DNA from 4 places in the Mesorhizobium sp. 113-3-9 genome. Region 1 is predicted to be linked to each of the others. Evidence: predicted binding sites of a transcription regulator. Region 1 holds the regulator's gene; each other region holds the start of a gene.
The links. The regulator LexA, encoded in region 1, represses DNA repair genes until DNA is damaged. The targets are predictions, from matches to a motif close to TGTTCNNNNTGTGTTCNG.
Positions count from the first base shown of each region.

Region 2: a site for LexA is predicted at 1,104-1,121, ahead of MesoLj_RS13510 (ImuA family protein). Genes of this name have one in related genera too.
Region 3: a site for LexA is predicted at 2,194-2,211, ahead of parE (DNA topoisomerase IV subunit B). Genes of this name have one in related genera too.
Region 4: a site for LexA is predicted at 2,016-2,033, ahead of dinB (DNA polymerase IV). Genes of this name have one in related genera too.

Region 1 covers NZ_AP023246.1:4,473,493-4,477,509, forward strand. Annotated here, with positions in the region: gene MesoLj_RS21680 (ComEC/Rec2 family competence protein) at 1-2,107, shown strand, start outside; gene lexA (transcriptional repressor LexA) at 2,101-2,838, opposite strand; gene MesoLj_RS21690 (threonine ammonia-lyase) at 3,190-4,017, opposite strand, start outside.
Region 2 covers NZ_AP023246.1:2,787,622-2,791,638, forward strand. Annotated here, with positions in the region: gene MesoLj_RS13505 (DUF6504 family protein) at 1-400, opposite strand, end outside; gene MesoLj_RS13510 (ImuA family protein) at 315-1,067, opposite strand; partial or broken gene MesoLj_RS13515 (ATPase domain-containing protein) at 1,184-1,571, opposite strand; gene MesoLj_RS13520 (sigma-70 family RNA polymerase sigma factor) at 1,763-2,302, opposite strand; gene MesoLj_RS13525 (sigma-70 family RNA polymerase sigma factor) at 2,590-3,129, shown strand; gene MesoLj_RS13530 (ChrR family anti-sigma-E factor) at 3,126-3,743, shown strand; gene MesoLj_RS13535 (cryptochrome/photolyase family protein) at 3,755-4,017, opposite strand, start outside.
Region 3 covers NZ_AP023246.1:4,232,549-4,236,565, reverse strand. Annotated here, with positions in the region: gene MesoLj_RS20545 (type II and III secretion system protein family protein) at 1-1,062, opposite strand, end outside; gene cpaB (Flp pilus assembly protein CpaB) at 1,117-2,043, opposite strand; gene parE (DNA topoisomerase IV subunit B) at 2,282-4,017, shown strand, end outside.
Region 4 covers NZ_AP023246.1:3,475,607-3,479,623, forward strand. Annotated here, with positions in the region: gene MesoLj_RS16875 (sterol desaturase family protein) at 7-537, shown strand; gene dinB (DNA polymerase IV) at 738-1,985, opposite strand; gene MesoLj_RS16885 (winged helix-turn-helix transcriptional regulator) at 2,554-2,970, opposite strand; gene MesoLj_RS16890 (dihydrofolate reductase family protein) at 3,078-3,665, shown strand; gene MesoLj_RS16895 (alpha/beta hydrolase) at 3,767-4,017, shown strand, end outside.

The sequences.
Region 1 (4,017 bases):
TGACTTTGCAAAGCCTGTCGCGATCGTCGCGCTGATGGCGATCTGTGCGCTTGTCTCGCGCTCATGGCCGAAAACCCATCTGGCCTTCATGGCGGCATTGTTATGCGCGCTGGGCCTGCTTGCCGCCAAGGTCGAGACCTGGCGGGCGGACACCCGGATGCTGGGCTCGGAAATCTCGACGCAAGTGACCGGCCGCGTCGTCTCGCTCGACCGCATGGAGACCGGCCGCATCCGATTGACCATAGACGTGACGTCGACGGCGCGGCCAAAACTGCGTTACGCGCCGGAAAGGGTCCGGCTCTCGGCGCGCAAGATACCTGACGACATGACCGCCGGCTCGCTGATATCGGGCTATGCCAAACTGCTGCCGCCGACCGGTCCGGTGCGACCGGACAGCTACGATTTCTCCTTCGACAGCTACTTTGCCGGCATCGGTGGCAGCGGCTTCTTTCTCGGCAATCCAAGAATCGTCTCCGCTGACGACGATGAGATGCCGCTGTCTGCCCGCCTGTTTTCAGGGATAGAAAATGCCCGCGAGGCCATCGCCGACCACATCAGGGGCGCTGTTGGTGGCGCCGAAGGCGAGATCGCGGCAGCGCTGATCGTTGGCGTGCGCGCCGGCATTCCCGATGAAATCAACGAAGCGATGCGGCGCACCGGCATCTATCATATCATCTCCATTTCGGGACTGCATATGGCGCTGGTCGCCGGCACCATCATGGGCCTGCTGCGCGGTGCCTTCGCGCTGTTCCCGGATTTCTCCGCGCGCCGGCCGGTGAAGAAATATGCGGCCGCCGCGGCACTGTTCTCGATCGCCGCCTACCTCATCATCTCAGGCGTCGTCGTTGCAGCCGAGCGCAGTTTCATCATGCTGGCGGTGATGCTGATTGCCGTATTGTTCGATCGCGCGGCGCTGACCATGCGCAATCTGGCGATCTCGGCGATCGCCGTCATCGTGGTGTCGCCGCACGAAGTTGTCGGCCCGAGCTTCCAGATGTCGTTCGCCGCAACGGCCGCGCTGGTCGGCGCCTATGCCGGCTGGGCGGATCACCGTGCGGGAAAGGCAAGACCGCCACCGCCAAAGCGGTCCCTGCCGGGGTTCCTGATGCGAAAATTCCTTGCGCTTACGGGAGGGGTGGCGATGACGTCCATCATTGCCGGCAGCGCCACGGCGCTGTTTGCCATATGGCACTTCCAGCGCGTTTCGCCGCTCAGCCTGTTCGCCAATCTGGCTATCATGCCAATTGTCTCGGTCGTCATGTTTCTGGCGGTTGTCAGCGCCTTGACAATGCCCTTCGGTCTGGACGGGCCTTTTCTCTACCTCATGGGCAAGGGCCTGACAGCGATGATCGCCATATCGGCGTGGATATCGGAACGCTCCCCCGTCGATGCGATCGGGATGATTTCACAACACTCCGTACTGCTGGTGACGATTGCCCTGGTCATCGCGACGATGGCGACGACATGGCTACGGCTGGCGGCAGTGCCATTCGCACTCGCCGGCCTGTTGACCGTGTCTGATACGCGCGTGCCGGATGTGCTGATCTCCGAAGACGCGCGGCTGGTCGCGGTGCCGATCGGCGGTGGCGAACTCGCGGTCAGCCGGGCTCGTCCGAACGAATTCACCGTCGACAATTGGAAACGCGCGCTGGTGTCCGAAACCATTGTCACACCAGAGATGTTCAACAAGGCGGACGGGCAATTCGACATTGCAGATGCCGTCAATCTGCCGCCAGGGGCGCCGTTCTACTGCACGGAGGGCATCTGTCTCGCCCGGCATCCGTCTGGCGCGATCATCGCGCATGTCGAAGACCGCAAGGCTACCTGGAAGGCCTGCGGTTTCGCCGATCTGATCGTTGTCAATGACGCGACAGGCTACGATGCCTGCCACAACCCGCTGGTTCTCGTCATCACCAAACGGCAACTTGCACGCAAGGGCAGTGCCGCCGTGTTCTTCGATCGTCAATCGGCGACCGGCCCGCCGACCGTCAGCTTCGCCGTGGACGGGCCGTATCGGCCCTGGCACGAGCAACGAAAGTTTTCGCGTGAGGCGAGGGGGCTGCCACCCTATCAAAAAGCCGAAACGCCGGCTGCTCCTGCTCAGTAGCGCCTGATCAGCCCGACCAGCTTGCCTTGCACCTTGACCCTATCCGGCCCGAAAATGCGTGTCTCGTAGGCCGGGTTGGCGGCCTCAAGGGCAATCGAGGCGCCCTTGCGGCGGAACCGTTTCAAGGTCGCTTCCTCCTCGTCGACCAGCGCCACGACGATCTCGCCCGGGCTCGCCGTATCGGCGTTGCGGATAATGACCGTGTCGCCATCGAAGATGCCGGCCTCGATCATCGAGTCGCCCTTGACCTCCAGCGCATAGTGCTCGCCACCCATGATCATGTCCGGCGGCACCGAGATCGAATGCGTCTGATGCTGGATCGCATCGATCGGCACGCCGGCGGCGATACGGCCCATCACCGGGATCGACACGGCGGAGACCGCGTCGTCGTCATTGCCGGCAGAAGGCAAGCGCGACGGCGCCGGCTTGATCTGGCGGCCGAGGCCACCCTGACCGAGACTGCCCTGAATGACACTCGGCGAGAATTTCTTTGCGGCGTTGAGGCCGGGCGCGATCGAATCCGGTAGCCGCAGCACTTCCAATGCCCGCGCCCGGTTGGGCAGCCGCCTGATAAAGCCGCGTTCCTCCAGTGCCGTGATCAGGCGATGGATCCCTGACTTGGAGGCGAGATCGAGCGCTTCCTTCATCTCGTCAAAGGAGGGCGGGATACCGCTTTCCTTCAGCCGTTCATGGATGAACATCAGAAGTTCATGTTGCTTGCGCGTCAGCATGGCGCCCCCCAGGCATTGAACGAAGGGTGTGAATCGGAATCGAAAAACAAACCCAGAACAAACACTATCTGTTCCAGTTGTGTTCCGCAACTGTTTAAAGTTTAGTGAATTTGTTAAGGCATCTGAAATTATCTGCCGCCGGCAGCGGGCAGCAATCGACCACCTCCGCGCCAAGGCGAGCATTGAAATCATTTTGGTTAATGGCCTGTGGCCCACCCTCTTGTCCCGCTTGGCATCAGCGTTTGAAGGGCATTCACAGGGCGGATTGCATGGGCCAATCGATCCATTTCGAGCGGAACGAAACGAAATCAAAACGCCAACAATCGCTGGCTATCCGGGGATAGAACGCGTTCAGGCTTCCGGCATCGCTCCGCCCAGAATCTGCGCATAGGCGCCGGCATCGATATTGCCGCCGGAGATAACGCAGACGACGTTGCCGGTTGCCCGCTCGCTGCGGAGAGCGGCGGCGAGCGAGGCGGCTCCCGCGCCTTCGGCCACGATCTTTGCCTTCGAGAACAAAAGGCGCATCGCTTCCGTGACCTGATCGAGGCTGACGGCAATGGCGCCGTCGATAGACTGGCTTGCCAAGGGCCATAGGCCAGGCACCAGCGATGGGCCGCCTATGCTCTTGATGAAGGAGGGGCGCGTCTCGATCTCGACAATGCGTCCGGCCGCCAACGCCGCCGTGACCGGAGCCGCATTCTCATCCTCGACGGCGAAGACCTTGGCCTGGCTCCGCATCGCCTTGACCGCACTGGCGACACCGGTTGTCATGCTCCCTCCGCCATAAGGTGTCAGGACGCAATCGACCTCGGGCAGATCTTCGGCAATCTCGAGGCCAATGGTCGCGTTGCCGGCAAGCACCGCCTGGTCGGTGACCGGGTTCACCAGGAGTTCCGCGCCCTCCGGCCGCTCCGTTCCGATGATGTAGCGCCACCATGTCTCGTGCGAGACGAAGCGCACGTCGCCACCAAGGCCGCGGACCCCGTCGATCTTGGTCTGGGGTGCATCGGCATACATGTAGGCGGCCACCGGAACGCCAAGCGCCCGTGCCGCCCAGGCCATTCCGTAGGCCATGTTGCCGGAACTGATAGTCGCAACGCCATGCCTGAGTTCATCGGCATCGCGGCAGAGCAAGGCATTGAGCGCCGGCCTGATCTTGAAGGCGCCAATGGGCGA
Region 2 (4,017 bases), 1.7 Mb from region 1:
CGAGCCGCCCGACCATGCCTTCCAGCATCGCGTCTTCGCCGCCATGGAGGTGGTCGGCGCCTGTCGTGTCGATGACCATCCCGTCGGGCGGATCGGGCGCCACAATCGGCGCAAATCGAAGCATCCAGACCGCCAGCCGATTGAGACCTTCGGCATCCGCCTGCGGGTCGGCGTCCTGGATGGTGAGGCCCGGCACCAGCACCTGCGCCTTTGTTACCGGCATGCCGGGCCGCAGGCCCGCGGCGAGTGCGGCCGCGTCGGCCGCAAGCACCACGCGCCTGTTCTTGTCGCGGCCGATCAGGATAAGCGGCGCCTCAGCCGGCGCCGCTGCGCCGCCGGCCTTCCGCCGCACCCGGTCGGTCGGCCAGGTCGGCAGGAACAGCGAGACGACCCGTGCCATCGCACGCCTCCAATTCGAAATCGGCACTTTCGCCCGCGCGGGCGCGGATCAATTCGACCAGCCATCGGTGCCGGCCGACGCCTGGCACGGGCAGCGGCGCCGAGGGCAAGACAGAGACGCGCCAGCGCGTCATCGCGGCGGTCGGCTGCCCGAAATCGGCTGCCTCCGTCTGCCGCCGCCATCGTCGCAGCGCGATGCCGACCGTGTGGGCTTCCTCGGCGGCGAGTTGCAGCCGCCGCGAGGCGGTCATGGTCAGGCGCGCAACTTCACCGACGACCGCGCCCAGCCCACCATGCCGGATGCCTTCTTCCATGCAAGCGAGGATGGTCTTGTCGTCGCCGGCCTCGACATAGATGACACGGTCCGACCCCAGGCCGGCCTGCGCCAGTGCTGGAGCGAAGAGGTCGGGCCGGGTGATGCACCACAACACCTTGCCTCTTGTGCGCGCCGCGACACCGCCCGCGAATAGGGCGGCTGCCGCACCGTCGATGGCGCCGTTGCCGCCGCCCGCGATTTCATGTAGCGCGCCGAGCGCCAGTCCGCCGCCCGGAAGCCGAGCATCCAGCTCGGCAATCCCGAATGGAAGCACCGATCTGGCGCGTCGGCTCCGGCCTTCGATCTTTTCGATCTGCGCGCGCAGTGCGTCGATGGCGGGCTCCGGCCGCAAGATGGTCGTTGACCTCCGTGAAAGCGTATATATCCATGTTCTCTATTTGTTCTATCATTGCAGGATGGGAGTCAAGGGGTATGGGCGACCGTGCGCGGCGCCGCTTGCTTATTGCGCCGCTCCGTGCGGATGACGCCGTGCTGATCGAATGTAGGTTGAGATCGTCATGTTCAGCATAAGGTCATCCAGTAGAAGCACGGTGGCGTTGTTCAGAAGGAAGAAGCTCTTCAATGCCAAGACCTGCCGCCGGTAGCGCAACGACCCTTGGGACAACAATCGAATTTCCGAAAGCGAGTCGAACACCACCCGATCTGGTTTGATACGCTCGATTTCGGCAAGCGCGGACTGCACCGTCTCACCCAATTCCGCTCCTTGGATCAGGAACTGGAGACCAAGGGTTGTTTTACCTGAACCGGGCCTGCCCTCGACGAGACGTGAGCGGAATTTTGCGTACCCGCCCCGCAGGACAGCGTCATCCTGGTGCGCGTGGCCTCGCTCATGCATTTCTTGAACAGCCTGACGGATGGCGATTTCAATGGTTCCGCTTCGCACGGCAAACGAGGCCGTGTTTCAAGCTCTGTCCAAAGCAGCTTTGCGCCGATTACCGGGCGCGGATGGAATCGTACTCATCGGAACAAGCCTTTGACCCCGCGAGGCAGCAGCCGCGGGATACGTTCGGTTACAAGAACCGAGTTTCAATCCTCCACTGCCTGCCTGAGTTTTATCAGACTTCGGCGTAACCATGTTCGCATCGTGTTGAGCGGTACGTTGTATCGCGCCGCCAGTACCGCATAAGATTCGCCATCGAAATATGCACTTCGAACGGCTTCCGCTTTTTCTTTGGGCAGATGGTCGATGCATCGATGAACCAGCCTGACACAATCGCAGGCAAGGATATGTGCCTCCGGCCACGGAGAGGGATCGGCTACATCTCTCGCCTGGTCGATCTCCAGAGACGGCGGGCGGCGCGATCGGATGCGATCTATTGCTTGGTTGCGCGCAATCGCAATCAGCCATGAAATAGGGCTCACCTCCGATACTGCGAAGCGGTCGGCCTTTGCCCAGACCTTTAAAAACACCTCTTGCAGCGCTTCCTCGGCGTCCGCTCGGTCGCCAAGAATATGCAGACATACGCCGAACAGCTTGCTGCTGGTATGCCGGTAAAGGAGGTCGAAGGCAGCCCGGTCCTGTTTGCTTGTTCTCAAGATCAGTTTGGTTATGCCATCGCGCGTCATTGGACTTGACCTGTCAAGCTTGACTGCTGGCGACCCGTGATAGACTTGGCTCATCCTATAGACCCGCTTTCGGCCCGCTCGTCATCGAGCGCTAATCTGCATGTGCGCGTTCTGGGAAATACGTCTGTCGGTTCGAAATGGATCACTTCGACGGATTAAATGTTGCGATCCCAAACAGGCGTAACGCACCTCAGTGATCCAAACGATCGTCTGGAGCGTAATGAAGAAGGAGAAACAGCGGCTCAGCCTTGCTAGCCGGAGCAAGCTTGCGCATCTATTAGAGAGCGATGGAAGAATTCGACCCAGCCCGGCTGATCAATCGTGTCGGGACGACACAGGATCGGGATGCGTTTGTGGAGTTGTTCGAACACTACGCGCCGCGGGTGAAAGCCATGTTGATTAGGCGTGGCGCAAGCCCTGATCGCGCCGACGATCTCGCGCAAGAAACCCTGGTCAGGCTTTGGCGAAAGGCCGCACAATATGATCCGTCGCGGGCTTCCGCCTCGGCGTGGGTCTATGCGATTGCCCGCAACGTCAGCGTCGATGCGGTGCGCCGCGACGGTCGCGTGGCACCATGGGCCGGAGACGAAGGCGTGGACCTTGATGAGCCTGAGCGTCAATTACTCTCGGCAGAGCGCGAGGCGTTGGTTAGATCGACAATGGTGTCTCTACCGGCGGAGCAGTTGCGCGTTATCCGAATGTACTTCTTCGACGGCCTCCCCCATTCGCAGATCGCGGATCTGCTGGGGCTACCGCTCGGGACAGTCAAGTCGCGGATCAGGCTGGCCTTGCAGCGGCTGAAAGAGAGACTTGGTGATTTGATATGAATCCAATTACCCACCATCCGACTGAAGAAACGCTTGCAGCCTTCGCTTCCGGCACGCTTGACGAAGGGCGCAGCGTTGTCGTTGCAGTACACGCGTCCTTATGTCCTGCCTGCAACGGCAAGACTGGTCGGTATGAGGCGATAGGGGGCGTGCTTCTTGATCAGACATCGCCGGCGGCGATGAAGCCTGATGCCCTGCAAAAGGTTTTGGGATTGATCGATACGAATTTGCCGGCGCCCATCGCGACGCCGGAAGAACCGCTCGATCGCTATCAGCTTGGAAAATGGCGATGGGTCTGGCCGGGCGTGAGGCAGCGGTCGATATCCGTACCCGTGGTCTCGAATATCAAGGTCTTCATGCTGAAAGCTGAACCGGGGATTCAACTGCCACATCATAAACACACAGGTTATGAGTGGACATGCGTGCTGGAAGGGGCATTCGAGCATCAGTTCGGCCGCTACGGCCCCGGCGACTTCGACGAGGCCGACGAGACCCTCGAACACAAGCCAACGATATGCCAAGGCGCTACGTGTGTCTGCATCGTCGCGCTACAGGGGAATATCAAGTTTCAAAGCGGCTGGGGGCGGATGATACAGCCGCTTCTTCGGCTGTAATCGGGAACGCTCTAACCGCCACGAGTATATTTATAGGCCTCCAACGCGCGTTCTCTTGCCGCCGCATGATCGATCAAGGGCGAGGGGTAGTTTTCTCCTAGGGTAACTCCGCATTCTGCAAGCAGCGAGGCAGGGGCTTCAAACGGCCGGTGCACATACCGGTTCGGCAGGCGGGTCAATTCCGGCACGTAGCGCCTGACATAGGCGCCCTCAGGATCGAACTTTTCGCCTTGAAGGATCGGGTTGAAGATACGGAAATACGGAGCAGCGTCAG
Region 3 (4,017 bases), 240 kb from region 1:
CTGGCCATTCTTCAGGTCGACCGAGGTCTTGGCGCGGCGGACGATGAAACCGGGCACGGAGATGGTGCCGATGTTGTAGGAGGCCGACGCGTCGATGGAGGACACTTCCGGCGCGATGTCGAGGCTGACCAGCCCGTCCTTGAGCACTGTCGGCGTGAAGTCGAGGCTGACGCCGTACTTCTTGTAGCTGACGGAAATCTTGCCGTTTTCCTCGGAAACCGGGATCGGAAATTCGCCGCCGGCGAGGAAGCTCGCCGTCTCGCCCGAACGGGCAATCAGGTTCGGCTCGGCCAGCCGCCGGGCAAGGCCGCGCTCTTCCAGCGCCTTGATGGCGACATCGATCGACACGCCGTTCGACAACAGCCGGCCGATGATCTCGCCGGTTCCGGCCGCCGGCACGGTTCCCGGATCGATGGTGACGTCGCGCCCACCGATACCGTAGGCGAAATTGGCGCTGTATTTGGCGCCGAGATCCTGGCTTGCCTGGCGATTGATCTCGACGAAACGGACGTTGAGCTGGACCTGCTGCGAGGACGAGATGTTGACGGAGTTGATCACCTCTTCATTGCCGGAAAAGCGGCTGGCGATCTTGCTTGCCTTGTCCGCGGCGACAGCGTCGTCCGCCTCACCCGACAGCACGACACGGCCATTGGCCGAACCGACCTTGATCTTGGCGTCCGGCACGCTGGCGCGGATGGTGCTGGCCAGTTGATCCGTGTCGAGCGTCACCTCGATGTCGACGGTGCCGACAAGCTGCTTCTTCTCGTCGAACAAAGCGATTCCGGTGGTGCCGAGATTGTTGCCCAGCACATAGAAGGATTTGTCGGTCAGCGGATTGACGTTGGCGATCTCCGGATCGCCGATGACAATCTGGTAGAAAGCGGCGCTCGTCACGATCGTCTTGGGCTTCCCCTTGGCGACCTTGATCGACGCATTCTTGGTCGCAGAGACATAGACGACGTCATTGTCCGCCTTGGCCGCGCCAGGCAAGGCAAGCATCCCGCTCACAGCCAGGGCAACCGCCATCCCCAGGATGCGCACGAAGCGCAACCGGCCTGCCATTCGATATAGGGTACGCATCAACATTGCCCCGTCCCGCCCGGTCCCCACCGGCATTTACTTCTGGTCCCGCGCAGGAACCTGATATTCCTCGGCCTTCGTGCCGCGCGTCACGATGACCGTCTTGAATTTCGGCTTCTCCGGCTCCTTGGTCATCGCATCGAACAGGGAGCCGGCCGCGGCCTGAGCCTTGGCCGCTACCGATCCGCCGAAGGAAGAGATGGTGGTGACGCCATTCTTGCCGTCGCCGCCTTCACTGGCCGAGCGCAGCGACAGCGACAGCGTGCCGACGGTGCGGGCAAGCGCCACTTTCTGCGCGCCCTCGGTCGTCACCTCGATAGTCACGGAATTGGCCACCTGCGGCGTGGTCTGGCGCTCGTCGGCGCCCTGCCCGACGCTCAGCACCTTGGCGTCCGCAACCACGATCTCGGAAGTGATGGTCGAACCGGCCGCCCCTTGCGCGTTCTTGGCGACTTCCTGGATTTCGCCGGCATCGCGCGTCAGCACGACATCGACCCGGTCGCCCGGCGTGACGAAGCCGCCGACACCGGCGATCTCGTCGGTGCGGATGGTGACCGCGCGCATTCCGGGCGTCAGCATGTTGGAGAGCGTCGCGCGGCCGTTTGGCCCCGACAGCTTGGTCAGCAGCACCGGTTCGTTGACCTCGATCGGCGACAGCACGACGCGGCTGCCTTCGCCAAGCAGCCCGTCGATGGTGGCAAAGGCGCCCTGCGGCAGGGAATCCTGAGGCCACGGGATTTCGATCAGCTTTGCACGGTCGAGTTCCATGCCGTAGCGCAACGACGCGTTCGCCACCACGATGGTCTTGAACTCGATCCTTGGCGGAGCTGGGGCAGCGATCGACGACGTCTTCTCCTCGGCGTCGGCCTTGGCCTGGCTTTTGACCCAGAAATCCGCGGCAAAGATCGATATCGCGCCGAAAACGGCGGCGATGCCGATCATCGTTATGGCCTTGCCCCTCACGCCGAAACCCCTGCTGCCCGTCGTTTCTTGTTATGTTGGGCTCACGCTAGGCCGCTTTGTTAAAGAAACAGGAATCCCGGCCAGCCGTATCGGACCTATTTCCGCCCGCTTGGTTATCGAATGGTTTTAAGGTAAGAGGGGGTCAAATCCCCGAACGTAACAGGAACTTCCGTCGCTTGGCGCTGAAAAGCGTGGCAGTATCGGCGGGTGATTCGCAGCACCGGACCCTATGGCAGGCATGGACGACAACAACGATCTCTTCGGCAATATGGACAAGCAGCCGCAGCCGGTTCGCACACCGGCGCGCCCGGCGGATCCCCTTGTGCAGGCGGCGGCCAAGCGCCCCGCAGCGACCAAGGATGGTAGCGAGGGCTACAGCGCCGCCGATATCGAGGTGCTCGAGGGCCTGGAGCCGGTGCGTCGCCGGCCAGGCATGTATATTGGCGGTACCGACGACAAGGCGATGCACCATCTGTTCGCCGAGGTCATCGACAATTCGATGGACGAGGCGGTTGCCGGCCATGCCACCTTTATCGACGTCGAGCTTTCGGCCGACGGGTTTCTGACCGTTACCGACAATGGCCGCGGCATCCCGGTCGATCCGCATCCGAAATACAAGAAGCCGGCACTCGAAGTCATCATGACGACGCTGCATTCGGGCGGCAAATTCGATTCCAAGGTTTATGAAACCTCGGGCGGCCTGCACGGCGTCGGCGTTTCCGTTGTGAACGCGCTGTCGGACCATCTCGAGGTCGAAGTCGCGCGAGGTCGTCAACTATACCGCCAGCGCTTCTCGCGCGGCATTCCGGTAAGCGGTCTGGAGCACCTCGGCGAGGTGCACAACCGCCGCGGCACCAAGACCCGGTTCCATCCCGACGAGCAGATCTTCGGCAAGGGCGCGGCTTTCGAGCCGGCGCGGCTCTACCGCATGACGCGCTCGAAAGCCTATCTGTTTGGCGGCGTCGAAATACGCTGGACCTGCGATCCCTCGCTGATCAAGGAGAAGGACCAGACGCCGGCCAAGGCGGAATTCCATTTTCCAGGCGGCCTCAAGGACTATCTCAAGGCATCGCTCGGCGACGACTTCCAGGTGACGCGGGAAATCTTCGCCGGCAAGAGCGAAAAGCAGGGCGGCCATGGCTCGCTTGAATGGGCGGTGACCTGGTTCGGCGGCGACGGTTTCATCAATTCCTACTGCAACACCATCCCGACCGGTGAAGGCGGTACCCACGAGGCCGGTTTCCGCAACGTGCTGACGCGGGGCCTGCGCGCCTATGCCGATCTCGTCGGCAACAAGCGCGCCTCGGTCGTCACCTCCGAAGACGTCATGATCTCGGCGGCGGGCATGCTATCGGTGTTCATCCGTGAACCTGAATTCGTCGGCCAGACCAAGGACAGGCTGGCAACGATCGAGGCGATCCGCATTGTCGAGACCGCGATCCGCGATCCATTCGACCATTGGCTGGCCGATAATCCACAGGAAGCCTCGAAGCTCCTGGAATGGGTGATCGCGCGCGCCGACGAGCGGGTGCGCCGGCGCCAGGAGAAAGAGGTGTCGCGCAAGAGCGCGGTACGCAAGCTGCGCCTGCCCGGCAAGCTCGCCGACTGCACGCAGAACGCGGCGGCCGGTGCCGAACTGTTCATCGTCGAAGGTGACTCCGCCGGCGGCTCGGCCAAGCAGGCACGCGACCGTGCCAGCCAAGCAGTACTGCCATTGCGCGGAAAAATCCTCAACGTTGCCAGCGCCGGTAATGACAAGCTTGCCGCCAATCAGCAGATATCGGACCTGATCCAGGCGCTTGGCTGCGGCACACGCTCGAAGTACCGCGACGAGGATTTGCGCTACGACCGCGTCATCATCATGACCGACGCCGACGTCGACGGCGCCCACATCGCCTCGCTGCTGATCACCTTCTTCTACCAGGAAATGCCGGCGCTGGTGCGTGGCGGCCATCTCTATCTGGCGGTGCCGCC
Region 4 (4,017 bases), 1.0 Mb from region 1:
TCCGAAATGCAACTGGGTCTGATCGGCTACTACAGCGATTTCGTGGTCTATCCGCTGGTGATCGCCGTACTGGGGATCGCCGGGCTGATCGAGGCAGGCGAAGAGAGCGCCCCGGACTGGATCGGCACAATGCTTGTCTGTCTGGGCCTGTGGACGCTGATCGAATACGTCCTGCACCGCTTCGTCCTTCATCACATTCCCTACATCAGGGATCTGCACGATCGTCATCATGTCGAGGAGCGCAGTTCGGTGGGCACGCCGACCTGGCTCAGTCTCGGCGTGCATGCGTTGATCGTACTGCCCGTTTGGATGCTCTCGGATTTCGCGACCGCCAGCGCGGTCGGTTGCGGGCTGATGCTGGGCTATCTCTGGTACATCAGCGTTCATCACATGATCCATCACTGGCATCCCTCTCATCCCAGCTACCTCTATACGCTCAAGCGCCGCCATGCTGTGCACCACCATGTCGACGACACCGCCAATTTCGGTGTGACGTCGATTTTCTGGGACAGGATTTTCGGCACGGCCCGGCTTTGAGACGAGCGGCGCCAAGCTCCTTGACAAGCCATGCTTGCCGGGTGTTGTTTTGCCGCCAACCTCTTGGACGTTGGGGATTGCCGTGAAGAAGACATATCAGAAGCCTGTGCTGGTGAAGCGCGAATTGCTGTCCGTCGTGACCGCGGCGCCTGTTACTTCCGGGCGTTGATCCGGAAGCCTGAGCGCGAGGGCTCTCGCGCTTACAGCTCCTTTTCCGCCAGCTCCCTGAATTCGTCGGGCACGGAGCGCGCCGCTTCGAGCGCTACCGTGCCGTAGCCTACGGCCTGTTTGCCGAAGCGTTCGCGGATCTTGTCGATGGCGCGGTCGGCGCCGAATCGGGCCAGGCCTTTTTGGCTGCCGGGGCGGCGCTTCTCGTCGGCGAGGCCAAGCGGCAGGTCGAGCTGCAGTTCGGCACTTTCCTCGAGATGCGAGACCGAAATCGCCAGCAGCGAGATCGTTTTCTCCTGGCGATGGTCGGCGAGCACGCCGCGCACCAGGTCGCCGGCGATCTCGGCCAGCATGGTGGTCGCGGAGATGGGCTGATCCAGCGTGATCGAGCGCGTGACGGCGCTGAGATCGGCAAAGCGCACGCGCACCGTCACCGTGCGGCCGGGCCGCGCCTTGGCGCGTAGGCGGCTGGCGACCCGGTCGGCCAGGTGCAGCAGCGTGGGCACGATCACCCGCGCCACGGCCGGCTTCAGGCCAAGCGCCGATTGCGCGCCTGCCGAGTGAGCCCGGCGCTTGGTTTCCAGTTTCCTCGGGTCGCGGTTCCACGACAGGGCGGCAAGCTTTTCGCCGGCGGCGGGGCCGAGCAGTCGCGTCAAGGCGCCGCTATGCGTCCTGGCCAACTGGCCGATGGTCTCGACGCCGATCTCGGCCAGCCGCGCCTTTGTCGCCGGGCCGACGCCCCACATCAGCGAGACCGGCAAATCGTGCAGGAAGGCGAGTTCGGTACCGGGATCGACCACCACCAGCCCGTCGGGCTTGGCGACCTGCGAGGCGATCTTGGCCAGATGCTTTGTGCGGGCCACGCCGATCGAGATCGGCAGGCCAAGTTCCGTGCGCACGCGGCGCCGGATCGCCGTGGCGATCTCCGCCGGTCGCCCGAACAGATGCGTGCAGCCGGCGACATCGGCGAAGGCCTCGTCGATGGAAATGCGCTCGACCACCGGCGTGAAATCGTCGAGGACCTTGATCGCCGCGTCGCCCAGCCGCTGGTAGTGGCTGAAATTGCCGCCGACGAAGATCAGCTGCGGGCAAAGCTCGCGCGCCTTGCGCCCCGGCATGCCGCCGCGCACGCCGAAGGCACGCGCTTCATAGGAGGCGGCGAGCACCACACCACCGCCCACCGCGATCGGCTTGCCGCGCAGCGACGGATCGAGCAACTGCTCGACCGAGGCGTAGAACGCGTCGAGATCGGCATGCAGGATGGTGGCTGTGGTTTCCATCCCGCTGCATATCCGAGGTTGCTGATAGACAGGAACAAATAGAGAACAAAAGGAGACAATTGTCAAGCGGAGATCAAGGAATGCATCCAGTGGACAATTGTTTTCGGTGATGCGCCTGCCCGTATCCTGTGACGATAGCGCTCCCCCTCATCTGGCTGCCGCCATCTTCTCCCCCGTAAACGGCATATGCGCTAACTTAGGGGTCTTGTTCCAAGGGCAGGTAGCTTGCCGAGGCCTTGCGGTTTCGTCATCCACGGGCGGAGCAAGGAGCGTAGCGGCTGCGCAGACCCGAGGATCCATGCCGTTACCTCTGCTGTAGAGTGCAGCGGTGCAGAATTCTGAACCCTTGCGGCGCATCGCCGGAACGGCATGGATCCTAGGGTCTGCGCAGCCGCTTCGCTCCTGCTTCGCCCTAGGATGACGAAGGTGAGAAGTCAGCTCCCAAAGGCAATGTCATTGCATCTCAACAACTAAGTTAGCGCATAAGGGGAGAAATGCCCGGCAGGGCAATGAGGGGGGCGCCAACGTTGCAGGAACAGGCGGTAGCGCATCGGCCGAACCTCAAAACCTACCCAATCTGCTCTGCCCGCAGTGTTGCCTTGATCCGTTCCAGCGCAGGCTCGCCGCCGGCCGCCAGTTCGTCGGCAATCCGGGCCAGGTGATCGTCGGCCTTGCGGTGCTTGCTGCCCCACGCGCCGAGCGTGGCCAGCACCGGCAAAAGGTCGATGCCGGCCTCGGTCAGCCGGTAGATCGCCTTCAGCCCATGGCTCGGGTCGTCGCTGCGGGTGAGGATGCCTTCGTCCTGCAGCGTCTGCAGCCGCTCCGCCAGCGTGCGTGAGGAGATGCCTTCATCGGACTGCAGGAACTCGCGAAAATGCTTTTTCCCGGCGAAGACCAGGTCGCGGATGATGAGCAGCGTCCAGCGGTCGCCGAGCAGCTCCAGAGACAGGCTGATCGGACAGCCGGATCTTTCACGCGTCGACATTTCTATGCTTCCATTTTTAAATCACTTTACTATTGACATCATTTTTTGCCTGCGTCAATGGTTCCAAAAGTAAAGCAATTGCCTTTTGATCCCGCGTGGAGACGACGATGAAGAAGCTCATCCTTCAGATGCAGATGTCGGTCGACGGTTTCGTCGGTGCCTATGAGGATCATGGCTGGCAACTCTGGGAGTGGGGCGACGACAGCGCCTGGGACGAGGAGCTGAAGCGGGACTTCAACACCGTCTTCGCCGGCATCGACACAATCCTGCTCAGCCGCAAGATGGCCGAGGAGGGGTATCTGACCCATTGGGGCAATGCGGCGAAGAGGTTTCCGGCCGATCCGTTCTACGCCTTCGCCCAGCGCATCGTGGAGGCCCGAAAGGTGGTGCCGAGCGGCAGGCTGAAAAGCTCGCGCTGGGAGCGCACGACGGTGGTCAGCGGCGACCTGCCGCGCGAAATCGAGGCGCTGAAGGCAGGCGAGGGCGGCGACATGGCCGTCTTCGGTGGTGCCGGCTTTGCGTCGGCGCTGATCGCGGCGGGGCTGGTCGACGAGTTCCAGCTGTTCATCAACCCGGCGGTGCTGGGCGCGGGACGCCGTATCTTCGAGCAGGGCGGTTTCCAGGACCTGCTTCTGCTCGGCTCGAAGGCCTATGCCTGCGGCATGGTGGTCAATCGCTACGCTCCGGTGCGGTGAGGAGAGAAAAATCCGGGTCCGACGTATCTTTTGCACCCGCCCGTCCGTCCTTGGCTTTGGAAGGTCGCGCAGCCCGCGATCCGCAACCCTGGGAGATTATCATGGCGAGCACTGAGAGTGAGGCAAACAGGAACCACTATGCGGCGATCGTCGCCAATGCCGGCACGTTCACCAGCCCACAGGCGATGATCGATTTCAACGACACCAGCTGGACGGCGCTGACCGGCGAACCCGGCGGCGTCGACTTTATAGAGGTCGATGCCGGCGGCGTGCCGGCGCTATGGATCGTGCCGAAGGGCGCCGACGAGCGGCGCGTGCTGTTCTACGCCCATGGCGGCGGCTTCCTCGGCGG